4 regions of the Synechococcus sp. RS9902 genome follow, and region 1 is predicted to be linked to each of the others. Evidence: predicted binding sites of a transcription regulator. Region 1 holds the regulator's gene; each other region holds the start of a gene.
What was found. The regulator NtcA, encoded in region 1, controls nitrogen genes in cyanobacteria. The targets are predictions, from matches to a motif close to GTANCNNNNGNTAC.
Positions count from the first base shown of each region.

Region 2: the regulator NtcA is predicted to act here: its motif matches at 1,986-1,999, upstream of SynRS9902_RS04655 (DUF4278 domain-containing protein).
Region 3: the regulator NtcA is predicted to act here: its motif matches at 1,174-1,187, upstream of SynRS9902_RS13180 (circularly permuted type 2 ATP-grasp protein).
Region 4: the regulator NtcA is predicted to act here: its motif matches at 1,443-1,456, upstream of SynRS9902_RS03600 (DUF4278 domain-containing protein).

Region 1 covers NZ_CP047949.1:271,648-274,913, reverse strand. Annotated here, with positions in the region: gene SynRS9902_RS01310 (cob(I)yrinic acid a,c-diamide adenosyltransferase) at 1-466, opposite strand, end outside; gene rph (ribonuclease PH) at 612-1,355, shown strand; gene ntcA (global nitrogen regulator NtcA) at 1,414-2,130, shown strand; gene SynRS9902_RS01295 (DUF3084 domain-containing protein) at 2,158-3,266, shown strand, end outside.
Region 2 covers NZ_CP047949.1:896,060-899,325, reverse strand. Annotated here, with positions in the region: gene SynRS9902_RS04670 (rhomboid family intramembrane serine protease) at 4-543, shown strand; gene SynRS9902_RS04665 (peroxiredoxin-like family protein) at 588-1,319, opposite strand; gene SynRS9902_RS04660 (hypothetical protein) at 1,403-1,801, shown strand; gene SynRS9902_RS04655 (DUF4278 domain-containing protein) at 2,001-2,228, shown strand; gene SynRS9902_RS04650 (hypothetical protein) at 2,304-2,540, shown strand; gene SynRS9902_RS04645 (hypothetical protein) at 2,668-2,865, shown strand; gene SynRS9902_RS04640 (hypothetical protein) at 2,874-3,143, shown strand; gene SynRS9902_RS04635 (transcriptional regulator) at 3,235-3,266, shown strand, end outside.
Region 3 covers NZ_CP047949.1:2,416,552-2,419,817, forward strand. Annotated here, with positions in the region: gene SynRS9902_RS13175 (sodium:solute symporter family protein) at 1-983, opposite strand, end outside; gene SynRS9902_RS13180 (circularly permuted type 2 ATP-grasp protein) at 1,300-2,775, shown strand; gene SynRS9902_RS13185 (alpha-E domain-containing protein) at 2,769-3,266, shown strand, end outside.
Region 4 covers NZ_CP047949.1:692,180-695,445, reverse strand. Annotated here, with positions in the region: gene SynRS9902_RS03615 (hypothetical protein) at 1-108, shown strand, start outside; gene SynRS9902_RS13575 (hypothetical protein) at 140-322, opposite strand; gene SynRS9902_RS03610 (hypothetical protein) at 545-712, opposite strand; gene SynRS9902_RS03605 (hypothetical protein) at 907-1,059, opposite strand; gene SynRS9902_RS03600 (DUF4278 domain-containing protein) at 1,195-1,362, opposite strand; gene SynRS9902_RS03595 (DUF3104 domain-containing protein) at 1,535-1,825, opposite strand; gene SynRS9902_RS03590 (hypothetical protein) at 2,057-2,209, shown strand; gene SynRS9902_RS03585 (hypothetical protein) at 2,579-2,818, shown strand; gene msrA (peptide-methionine (S)-S-oxide reductase MsrA) at 2,997-3,266, opposite strand, start outside.

The DNA of each region.
Region 1 (3,266 bases):
GGTATCCGAAGGCCACTGCAAGGCCGATTTCATCCAACACCAGCTGGTCGAGATCTCCCTGGATCAGATGCTGGCGGCAGATGGACCAAACCTCAGCCACCGCCTCTGCGCCACCGGGATGCCCCGGCGAGGAGAGGCAGAGGGGCACTGCCGGCCGCAGCCAGACGAGGCCTCCGCAGAGCTGCACCCGGCCGGCCGGTCCCTGCTGCACGCCGCCTTTGAGGAACTGACTGATCAGAACACGACTGCCCAAGCCTGCAGCTCGCATGGCCTGGCTGAGAACACTGGCGAAACTGCCTCGATAAGGCGCCGTATGCACTTGCAGCTGCCCTTCGGGAGCCACCAGATGTAGGGGTGGCGGATCAGAGACGGCAGGCAAGGGCCTCAGGCCCGCCCGCTGCAAGGCCTGCTGATCCCGATCCAGGGAATTCGGGAAGGATTGGGGGTCGGCGAGGCTTGTGGTCATCACGGAAGCATCTGTCCGGGCGACCCCGGCAAGACCTTGAATGTAGCGGCGAGATCACATTCCACAAGGGGATTGACACCACCCATGGTGTTTGGACAGGGCGAGAACCAACCGCCTGCGAGGCTTGACGAACTGCACACCACCGATGAGCCAATCCCCTGAACAACGCACTGATGGCCGTCGCCCGCAACAGTTGCGACCGTTCTCGGTGACCTGGAATCCGATGGGGTTTGCCTTGAGCTCCCTTGTGGTTCATACAGGCCGAACCGCGGTTCTCTGCAGCGTTTGCTTGGAGGACAAGGTCCCCAGCTGGCGCAAGGGAGAAGGGTTGGGATGGCTCAGCGCCGAATACCGGTTGCTGCCCGGATCCACCCCACAGCGGCAATCACGAGAGCTGATGAAACTCTCGGGTCGCACCCAGGAAATTCAGCGGCTGATCGGCCGAAGCCTGCGCGCCGTGATCGACATGGAGCGCCTAGGGGAGCGCACCTTGCTGATCGACTGCGACGTGATCCAAGCGGACGCCGGCACCCGGACGGCCTCGATCACCGGAGCATGGCTCGCCCTGGACCAGGCCTGCCGATCACTGGTGGAGCAAGGAGTCCTGGAGCAATCGCCCCTGATCGATCAGGTAGCGGCCGTATCCGTGGGCTTGGTTGATGGCCACGCCCTGCTGGATCTGGACTACAGCGAAGACAGCCGAGCTGAGGTGGACCTGAACGTTGTGCAGGCCGGCGATGGCCGTTTGCTGGAAATCCAAGGCACTGCGGAGGGAGCACCATTCAGCCGCAAGCAACTCAATGAACTGCTGGATCTGGCTGAGCCGGGATTGTCATCCCTGATGCAGGCACAACGCCAGGCCGCAGGCGAACACAGCATTAATAGGTAATAACCGCTACATGGCAAGCATCGCTTGCTCCGTAGCTTCGCTTCACCAGGGGGTTGTCATGACCAGTAGCCGAGGTTTCAGCCGATACACCCCGCAAATGGTGGCTCCAGCTCCCAGCGCAGAACCGGCCAACCGTTCCCTTCTGGAGATCATTAGGGATCTCGATGGCGCCAGCAGTGAACTGGTGGATCGCAACAAGACCATCTTCTTCCCCGGAGATCCCGCAGAACGGGTGTATTTGATCCGCCGGGGAGCTGTTCGTCTGTCCCGCGTCTACGAATCGGGGGAAGAGATCACCGTGGCCCTGCTGCGCGAGAACAGCCTCTTCGGGGTGCTGTCGTTGTTGACTGGTCAACGGTCCGACCGCTTCTATCACGCTGTGGCCTTCACCCGGGTTGAAATGGTGACGGCACCAGCGACCTCCGTGAAGGCCGCCATCGAAGCCGACACCAGCGTTGGCCTGCGCTTGCTTCAGGGTCTCTCCAGCCGGATTCTGCAGACCGAGACAATGATTGAAACCCTCACCCATCGGGACATGTCATCCCGGCTGGTGAGCTTCCTGCTGGTGCTTTGCAGGGACTTCGGCGTGGCCGATGAGCTGGGCATCACCATCGACCTGCGCCTGTCCCATCAGGCCATCGCTGAAGCAATTGGCTCAACACGCGTCACAATCACGCGTCTGCTGGGAGACTTGCGTCAATCCGGTCTGGTTCAGATTGACCGCAAGAAAATCACGGTTCTGGATCCGATCGCGCTGGCCAAACGCTTCAGCTAGGCCTGCCATCGCCCGACTTGTGCAGCGATGAGCGGCTGGGCACTGATTCTGGTTCTGTTGGTGCTCGGGGGCGTGCTGTCGACCCTGGGCGACCGCTTGGGCAGCCGCGTCGGCAAAGCGCGACTGAGTTTGTTCAGCATGCGCCCACGGCGCACCGCAGTGTTGATCACGGTGTTGACCGGCAGCCTGATCAGCGCACTCTCACTTGGCCTGATGCTTCTGGTGAGCCGGCAGTTGCGGGTGGGCCTGTTTGAACTGGATGCCCTACAGGAGAAACTCCAAGACAGCCGTCAGCAGCTAAAGGCAGCCGAGCGGGAACGGGACAAGACCCAAACGGAAACCAAACGGATCGCCATTGAGCTCGAGCAATCACAGCAACGGGCCAACACCCTGCGCCTCGAACTGGCTCCTCTTCAGAAGGAGCTGGCCCAACTCGAAGCCGAACGTGAACGCCTTAGCCAGGACATCGCCTCCCGCGATGCGGACATCGAGCGCACGGAAGCCGAACTCAACAGCGTTCGCAGCCGCATCCGAGCCGGTGAGAAGGAACTCAAAGAACTGGAACGCAATCTGGTCGCCTTACGGCGTGGATCGGTGGTGATCAGCAGCGGACAGACCTTGGCAAGAGCAACGGTTCGACTCGATGCTCCGGACCAGGCCAAACAGGCTGTCGACAGGCTGTTGCAGGAGGCCAATCTCAACGCATACGGGAAAGTGCGACCTGGCGAGGCACCCGAACGCCAGTTGATCCGCGTTCCGCGCAGCGATGTGGAACGCCTGCAAAGCATCATCCGCAAACCGGAGACCTGGGTGATCTCGCTGCGCTCAGCCACCAATGTGCTGCGGGGCGAAACAGCTGTGTATGCCTTCCCCGAGGTGCGTCCGAACCGGCCGGTAACCCAACGCGGAGACTTGCTGGCCACCACCACACTGCAACCCGATGAACGCACTCCAGAGGGCATTCGCACACGGTTGAACCTTCTCCTGGCCTCGGCCTATGCCGAAGTGCAGCGGCGGGGATCCCTGACCGAAGGCCTTCAGTTCGATGGATCAGCCCTCTCCCAACTGGCCCAGACCCTGATGGAAGGGCCCAGCCAAAGCGTGGTCTTGGACGTGATTTCCGCAGGGGTCAGCGA
Region 2 (3,266 bases), 620 kb from region 1:
ACGATGCGCACTCGACTGCTGCTTCCCCTGCTGATCCTGGCCTTGGCCTGGGGGCAGGAGCTGATCGACCAACTGCTGTTTGCGGGGCAGTGGAACCTGCCGATGGGGCCGGATCAACCGTGGTGGGGGGTGATCACAGCGCCACTCAGCCATGCCGGCTTCGGGCACCTGATCTCCAACAGCCTGGCGTTTCTGCCCCTGAGCTGGCTGGTGCTCAGCCGGGGGATGCGCGATTACCTGAGCGTCTGGCTGTCGGTGCTGCTGATCAACATTCCCGTGGCCCTGTTCTGGCCCGCCCGCAGCCATGGGCTCTCGGGCGTGGTTTACGGACTGATGGGCTACATGCTGCTGATCGGCTGGCTGGAACGCCGCATCCTCTCCATCGCCCTGGGCCTGGTGGCGTTCTGGCTCTACGGCTCAGCCCTGATCGCCTTGATCCCCGGCGTTTCCCCCGCCGGCGTCAGCTGGATCGGCCACAGCGCAGGGTTCGTTGGCGGATTGGTGGCGGCTCTTGCGGTGTATCGCGAGCCCACTACTTCCTGAAGACGTCCAATTGAAGACAGCCGATTGAACACCGCCAGTTGAGCTCAGCCCTGGGCCAGAACCTCATCGAGAAACGCCAAGGGACGTTCCATGGTGGCGGAGTGGCCGAGCAGGCTTTGATCGCGATGGCAGTAGATCACGCTGTCATCAGCATCGAGCAGAACGGTTGCGCCGCGCTGGGTGATGTAGTCGTCACAGGGCACGTAGGTGCGCCAGTTGCGGAGCACTTCATTCATGTTGCGCAAACGCTTGGTGGCAAGCTCAAACGGTCGCTGGAACCCGGCACCACCGGCCCGGCGGAACAGAGCCCCCCGGAAGCGCGGCAGAGGAAAGGCTTCAACCCACTCTTCGTCGTCGAAGATCTGGGCCGCCGAGCGATCACCGGTGTAACCGCGCAAAACCTCGCGCAGGGTGCCCGGCGAGCCCACGCCGGCGCACATCAGCAGAAAACCAGGCCAGGGCCCACCGGGGAGCTTCAAACCGGCCTCCAACCCCAGGGCCTGATGCAACTGGGGTGATGGATCGGCGATCAGCTGCTGGAGGGGAAAGCCGGTGAAGGCCGCGAAGCGTTCGGCACTGGCGGCGTTGCCGATGCCGAACAGCTGAACCTTGACCCCTGCTGCCGCCAACTGGGGAAGCCTTGGCACCAGCGCCTGGGCGTATTCGATCGAGTCGAAATCCCCCAGCTGGCCCTGCACAACAACGAGGCGCTTGCAGCCGCTCTCCATGCCGGCAACTCCGGCCAGCCGTTGCAGCAGTGGGTCAAGTGGAATCATCCCGACAGGCTGACATTTCGCCTCAGGAAACGTGGACGGCGCTTCGCACCGCCTGAGAGAATCAAATCAAAGGAAGGAAGCAGGTGGGCAAGAAATCTGGCTTCACAAGTGCTGAGATCGAAGAGATCAAGCGTCTGTATCTGCAGGAAGGGCGATCAATCCTGCAGATCCCCAAAATCCTGGGCAAAGGCAGTGAAAACTCCGTGCGCAACGCCCTGCACAAGGCCCGGGTGAAGCATGCGCCGGAGGAACGCACCAAGCTGGAGCGATTCAAGCCCGATCAGGTTTTTGGCAACGTCACCCTGTTAATGCGACTCAAAAAAGCGAAAAAACTGAAGTTCCATGCCCGCTGCTCCTGTGGCTACGAATTTGACGTGGACCCATTCCGGCTAACTCTGCCGGAACACCACAAAGACAGGATTGCTGCATGCCAACGCTGCAGCAAAGCGCAAACAGAGGAGCGCTCCAAGCCTGAAGCCTGAAGCCTGAGAGAATCAATCAAAACAAGTTCAACAGCGCACACAAAACCAACAAATATTTCAACGGCTTCACATCAATAAACACAAAATCCCACAAGTCGAATCAACCCTTTCTCCTGCCAGGACAGTGCTTAAGAGCAGAACTTGTATCAAGCTGATGCAGCCTTAACAATGGCTAAAGAGCAAGGTATCAAGCGGAACCTTGCTGCATTCGGGCGAGAACGTAGAACTCAAAAAGTTTTTACTCATCCCTATTCACGCCATGGAACTCACTTTCTTGGGCAACAAATATGCAAAAGCTGAAGCAGTATCGACGCGGCCAACAATCCAACTGAAATACATGGGCAAAAGCTATCGGGCTGAGCAGATCAAATCCGTTCGCAATAGCGTTGCTCTCACCTACCGCGGCGTCTCCTACTCCAAAGTCTGAAAAGGCATTGGGGTAGGGCACTGAGAACGCAGCCGACGTGACGGCATAACGCTGCAGGATCGGCACAATGGCGCGATGAGACTTCTGATCACAGTCCTGATCGCGTCCAGTGCTTTGGCCTGGCCAGCAAAGAGTGCGGAACCGATCCCCCTCGTGGTGGTTCCCTTCGATGCCGCATGGGGGTCGCGACGTCTTCCCGTTCAGCCCGCAGCGTTGTTGCCGCCACCTCCAATCCCTGGTCCGACTCCAGCCAGCGAAGCCAACGCTGAACCAAGGCCGCAACGCCAACGCTGGTGCCGGGGTGGCTGTTGAACGGGACTGGCTGCTGAGCGCGGCGGCTGTTAAACACAACACGGCTGTCACCTGAAAGCGTTCTGTGTAAACCGAAAGGAGAAGCACCCCCCTTAGGTCCATAACGATGCGAAACGCGACGCTGTTGATGGCGAGCCTCCTTTTGGGATCCATGGCTCTTGCCGGTGGCAAGCGAGCCACAGCCCAAGGGCCGTCCGAGCAGTTCGCCACCGCTGAGGCGATGCGGGTAATCCCGAAAGGGGCAACGATCACCAACACCACTTGCAAGAGCATTGATGTGGGAGCCAGCAGCCGCTATCAGTGCACCATCACCTACAGCCCCTGAGCTGATCGATGAAAGGCTGGCGTGCTGCGTGTTGGAGCCTGATCCTGCTGGGGATCCCGGCTGCGGGGCGCGCCGAATTTGATCAGTGTCGCTTGATCGATCAGGTGCTGAATCGCCTGGGCAACGCCATGGCCATCAACCGTTTGATCATTGCGGAAGGCAAGGACAGCACGGCTGTCGCTGCGGCGAGTGATGCTCTGGCCGAACAGAACGAGAGCTACCGGCACACCAAGCGCCAACGCGCCAAAGCCGGCTGCGATGGCTGGCAACGGGACTGACTGGCTGACGGGCTGTTGTCTGACTGACTCACTGACTCACTGGCTCACTGGCTCACGCCAGGCAAGCTGGTGAAGCGCTGATCGAGAGACCTTGGCCGTCACCGTCTGCCAGAACTGCGGAAG
Region 3 (3,266 bases), 340 kb from region 1:
GCAAACACCACCACAAACACCAAAGCCGCGCCACCGGCCCCGAGCAGATCGGCTGCCATCACAGGGAACACCATGTTCACCTGCTCGAGGGGCAGCTCACGGGCCAGGGCCACGAGGCCAATGGAGCCCGTCACCATCGGCACGCTCATCCAGGCGATGCCCCCCAAAACAAAAGAGGTCATCACCACCGAGCGCCGGCTGGCGAACACCCGGGACCACCAGATGTTGTTGTGAAACACTTCGCCCATCGAAAAGAGGGCGGAATTCCAGGCGATCAACAAGCCCGCCGGCAGCAGCAGATCAAGCCGATCGGGATGCCGGGCCACCAAAGAGGCATGCACCTCAGGCATCGGGAATTGACGGAAGGCAAGCACCGCCACCACCGCCAGCAACACCATGATCAACAGCGACTGGATGAAATCGGTGCCAATCACGGCCCGCATCCCACCGAACAGGGTGTAGGCGGTGGCAACACCAATCACCACCACCATTCCCACGTGGTAATCGAAGCCTGAAAGCGCCTGCAGCAGCAGGCCAGCACCCATCGCCTGGGTCATCAGAAAGCCCAGGGTGTAAATCGCGGTGATCACCATGAACACCCACCAGGCCAGACGCCCGTAGCGCAGGCGAATGAAGTCGCCGCTGGTGCGCCCGTTGGGCATCAACTGCTTGATTCGCGAAGCCAGGGGGGCGAACAGAATCAGGCCAAGCCCGGCCAGGGCATAGCTGAACATTCCCCAGAGGCCGGTTTTGTAGCCGAATTCAGGGGCGAGCAGGGTGGTGTTGCCGGTGACCCAGGAGGCCATCAACGTGGCCGTACTCAGGGCCAGCCCGATGTTGCGCCCCGCCAGCATGTAGTCGTCGGCATTGCCTTGACCGCGCCGGCCCCAGGCAATCCCCAGCGCCACCCAGAGCACAGAGAACAGCACCACCAACGCCCAGGCGATCCCGGGCTGAAGGAAGGGAACCGAGTCAGCGGACATCCGTCGACCCCCTGCGATTCCAATACAGGTGTCCGCGCAGAATCATCACCACCGTCGCCGCAGTCACAACGGCACCAAGGGCAAAGATCAGTCGCGCCCAGAGCAATTCATCCAAGGCGAAGAGCGTTTGAACTCCAGAAACAGGTAAGCAAAAGAGGCGTCCCAGCTCCAGCTGTCGCCTTCGATTTCGGTGCCTTCGGATACCCAAACATCAGGCGGTCAGCGTCCGATCGCCCGAAATTGCGGAATGTGTAGCAACCACCACCCGAAGGGGGTTGGGGCGACGCCTTGGATGACATTCACCCACGCGATTGGAATGTTCACCGACTACAAACCCACGGTCGGCTTCGACGAATATTTCTGCAATGAAACAGCAAGGCCGCGTGACGATCTGGCCACGCTGCTCACATCACTGGGGCAGCTGGGATTGCCCGAGCTCAACCGCAGCCATGCCTCGGCTAGCCAGCTGCTGCGTCGCCTCGGCGCCACCTTTCGCCTCAACGATTCCGGCCTCAAAGGCAGCGAACGGATTCTCCCCTTCGATCCCTTGCCCCGGCTTATCAGCCGCAGCGACTGGATCACCCTGGATCGGGGACTGCTGCAACGCCTGGAAGCCATCGACTGGTTTCTCGCCGACATCTATGGCCCCCAGCAGATCCTCAATGATGGAGTGATCCCGCGGGAAGACGTTGAAAGTTCCTCCGGCTGGCGACCTCAGATGCAGGGCATCAGCCTGCCGCTCAACCGCTGGTGCCACATCTCCGGGCTCGACCTGATCCGCGATGGCAGTGGCACCTGGCGTGTCCTGGAAGACAACCTGCGTTGTCCATCGGGGGTGGCCTATTTCCTCGAGAACCGTCGGGTGATGAAACGGTTGTTCCCTGGCCTGTTCGAAGGCCGTGCCGTTCAACCGATCGACGCCTATCCATCCCATCTGCTGCGCACCCTTCAAGACCTGGCGCCCTGGAGTGACACCCCCCGCGTGGCAATCCTGACGCCAGGGGTGTTCAACAGCGCCTATTTCGAGCACAGCTATCTGGCCCAGCAGATGGGCATTGCACTGGTAGAAGGGCGCGACCTGGTGTGCGAAGACGGCCGGGTGTGGATGCGCAGCACCAACGGCCTCAAGCCTGTGGATGTGATTTACCGCCGGATCGACGACGATTTTCTCGATCCCACTGTGTTCCGCCACGACTCGATGCTGGGGGTGCCGGGCCTGATCGACGTGCTGCGGCAAGGACGGGTCGCCATCGCCAACGCCCCGGGCACCGGCGTCGCCGACGACAAGCTGATCTACGCCCACGTGCCGGCGATGATCCGCTACTACCTCGATGAGGAGCCGATCATCGAGAACGTTCCCACCTATCTCTGCGCCCGACCGGACGACCGGCGCTACGTGCTCGAACACCTCGAGCAATTGGTAGTGAAGTCGGTGGCGGAAGCCGGGGGCTATGGAATGCTGATCGGACCCCAGGCCAGCCGATCGGAGCTGGCGGACTTCGACACGAAGATCCGTGCGAATCCCCGCAACTTCATTGCGCAGCCCACGCTGCAACTCTCCACCGTGCCATCCCTCAGTGACGGTGAGCTCTACCCCTGCCACGTTGATCTGCGCCCCTACGTGCTGCGCGGCGCAAGCAGCTGGGTGAGTCCAGGGGGGCTGACGCGCGTGGCACTCAAGCGGGGCTCCCTGGTGGTGAATTCGTCCCAGGGCGGCGGCTGTAAGGACACCTGGATCGTCGACGACCAACGGATGGCGGCACGGCACCCCCAGGAGGCGGTGCCGTGCTGAGCCGCGTTGCCGATTCGCTCTACTGGATCAACCGCTATCTGGAACGGGCCGAAAACATCTCGCGCTTTCTGGAAGTGAGTGAGGCGATGGCGCTGGACTGTCCTCCGGGCAGCGCCGAACCTTGGCTGCCGCTGGTGGAGGTGACGGGGGATCGCCACCGCTTCGATACGACCTATCCCGATGCCACGCCCAAACAGGTGGTGCGCTTCCTGCTGCAGGACCGCAGCAATCCCAACAGCATCGTGAGCTGCATTGCGGTGGCACGGGAGAACGCACGGCAGATCAGGGATGTGATCACCACGGAGATGTGGGAGCAGATCAACGATCTGCACTGGAGCCTTCAAGACGACGAAGACATCTGGCGCGAACCGGTGCAGGAACAACTGCGGATCATCCGCCGCGGCTGCCAGCTCGTGTACGGGATCACCGACACCACCCTGAGCCGCGATCTGAGCTGGCTGTTCAGTCAGCTGGGTCGTCTGATCGAACGG
Region 4 (3,266 bases), 420 kb from region 1:
CCCTGGTTCTGGTACGGAACCCTCAGCCTGATCTGCATCAATGCCGGCATCGGCCTGATGATCGACAGCGGTCTGACCCGGGGATTCCCGGGACGACGTCAGAACTGATCAGGGCGCCCAGGTTCAGGACGAAAAATCCTCAGGAAGCGACAGCCTGCAATTCGAGGGAGCGGTCTGGGGTTTCCAATGCATGAATCTGCCACCGTGCTCGCTCGGAGCAGGTTTCCAACACCCGATCGAGATCATCCGATGCGTGCTTCGGCGACGCGTAGGGACCGATATGACGGGTACCAAGACCATCCTTAATGGTCAGCAGATACATACAACCCTCCTCTCACCGCCTGATCGTAAGCATGGGCTGAAGCATCGTCGATGGCCGGAAACCCGTCTGTTCACTGAGAACTTGCTGAATCAATCAGGTTGCCGCGCTTAATCTTTTCAACAGGTTGGATGTTGGTTTCTTAAGGAATTCGACCAGATTTGATCAAGTAACGGGCGGCAAATCCCCTGGAGCGATACGGGGTATCGCTCTATTTCATTGGGATCAGTTGGCTTCAGTGACAGCCGCTGGAGCAGCAGACCTGCCAGACATCTCACGCAGAGAGCCAGCAGCACAGAGGGTTGAAAGCGCAATCGCAACAAGGGCGGCGCTGTTGATCAGCTTGAGCGCGACGGGCAGATGGGTGTTGACCATCTCGCGGACGTTTGCCATGAAAAAAGTTCATAATGAACATGCGTATGGTGCGGCCCCTGTCAACGCAGCGAGGGCGCCCGCAGAGCCCGGCCTTTTTTCGTAATGGCGACGACCAGCCACGGGAGCCCAGGCCATCCTGCGGGGCTTCTTTCGGTGAAGTGGCAATGCGTCGAGCGGGGGCGCTTAGGGAACACCCCCTCTTTTTTTGGGCATCAGGCCACAAGAACAAGGGCGACGTTGAGAATCGCCAACCCCACCAGGAACACCGCCGCCAGCAACGCGGCTTCGGGGAAGAACTTGGCAATCACAAAACCCACCCCAAGAAACACCGAGGAGATCACGATGGCGGTGAGATCCGATTCCATCGGCGAATGCTGACTGGCTCGCCCTACAGGATGTCGGTATCTCCCTTGGACCGTGGCTTGCCTCCATCCGACTGCCCAACAAAAAGCCCCTGCCCTTGAAAGGGGGCAGGGGCAGGCACCAACGGGTGCTTCGGGCTACTTGGTGTAGGTGACGCCCCGGTAGGTGAGGGTGCGGCGGCTTTCGCCGATAAGTTCCTGGCGGCAGGTGTTGTAGTGCTCGCGGCGGTAGGTCAATTCAACGCAGGCCTTGGGAGTGGCTGGAGCAGCTGCGTAGGTGTGGCCTCGATAGAGAAGTGCAGTCATTGGATGTTCCTCGAAGAAATCCAAGTCCCCGTTCCATGGCTTGGAGCATCTGCGCCCCCTCAAGAGGGGGTGAACGTTTTGTAGCAACCGCTACAAACTACTCATAAGGCAACCGTCAAGCCCGTGTCGTTCATGCGAATACACACCGCCCCTTGATCAAGGCCCCACTCGATCAACAGCCGGAAGAGACAGACGCACTGGTGGGCCATCCATCCATCGACCAGATCACATCCGAGACCGCGTCGGCATTGATCCATTTGATAACGCCCGTATCCACGTCAGCCACCTGAAACAGCGACGGAAGCCTGGGGTGGCGAGCACTTCCCTCGCAGAAGAGCACCTGCCCCATCCACCAATCCCCTTGATCGAGCTGGCCTCCAGCGACGATCACAAAGTGCCCTGGGCGGACGTGGAGAAAGGGAGCCTCCGCCTTCACCGCGAGATCACCGTGATCAACCGACATGAGCCACCCAAGAATCAGTACACCTGTACTTATAGTCATGGCGATATGGGTTTGGCAAGCCGTCAATCGCGCTGGCGTTGAAGCGCAGACGCGTTGCCAGACACTGACGTAAGCACTTTTGCTCCCTGGACGTTGACCCGTTGGCGTCTAAGTTTCGACAGTCTTCAGACCCGAAGGCCCCCTTTCGATCGCACAAGGTCCTGATCCTGCCGCCGTCGAGAACGCCAATCGATGACTGACCGCACTCTCCGCATTTCCGATGCCCTGCGCGAAGCGCAGCTCCAGCGCCTGGAAGCCTCCCTGGCCTGCAAGGCAGCATCCAAGCCTCAGGCCACAACACAGCCAGCAACAGACAAGAACAAGGACGCCAAAGCAAGCGACTGATCGCAACAGTCCCGACGCATTCCTTGATCAGATCGGCATATTGAGGAGCATCCGGCAGTTGCCGGTGTCCTCAAGTGCTGTGCTTGGAGTCGCTGCTCTCGATCCTGTTAGGCGTCGCCCTCGCGTGGGCGATTTCGCGGGTGATCATCTGGCTAAGCGACCGTGCGCGCATCCGGGGGCGCTCTGCCGAGGAATGAGGCTGCCATCGTTTTGATTTGAACCGCCCCATGCAGCACAAGAGCTCAGCTGCACGAAGCATGCGCTGGATGCGAACAACCACCCTGGTGTGGGGCTCGATTTAAAGCGAGGTTGTGCGGAGACTTCTGAGACAACAAACCACCAATTTCTAGTGAGAAAGGTGTTGGCCGATTGAGCAAGTTCAATAAAAATAGAGCTCCCACCCCATGGGGAGCACTAAGGCACGTGAAAAAAATAAATCAGGCTGGCCTGATCATCCTGCTGGTCTTGGCATTAGGCGCTGGGATCTGGCTCAATAAAACGGCCTGGCGTCATCGGCGTCTGATGTGGCAACTCCAGGCTGCAGTTATTGCGGGTGGCATCGGCTTCATTGCCGGCCGCTTCACTGCTGGAACAGGTTCTGATGAGTAAAAAGGCGGACACCAGTTTTTGAAGCAATGAAGTTTTGGTTGCTGGAAATCACAGCAATCAACGCAAATGAAAGAGTGACAACAACACAAGTGCTACTTATCGCTGAAATGTCGGACATCACACTGTCAAAGCAAGGGGTGACGTCTCATCCACAACCGATACAGACAGTAATCAAGATTTAGTCCTTCTTCCCCCAGGCGTTACCGGAGCCAGCGTTGTCGGCCCAGACGCTATCGAGCCTGCGGTCACGACCGCAGCTGAACCGGTAGAAGTTGTATTTGACGGCGTTGTTCTCCGCGTAGTTCTGGTGGTATCCCTCGGCGGGCCAGAAGCGAGCCGCCTGCCGGAGCTCCACCTTCAAGGCAGACCGGGGTTGTCCGAGCTCACGGGCCGCCGCCACAGCACTGGCCTCAGCCGCCTGCGCCTGGACGTCATCAGCCGTGAAGAT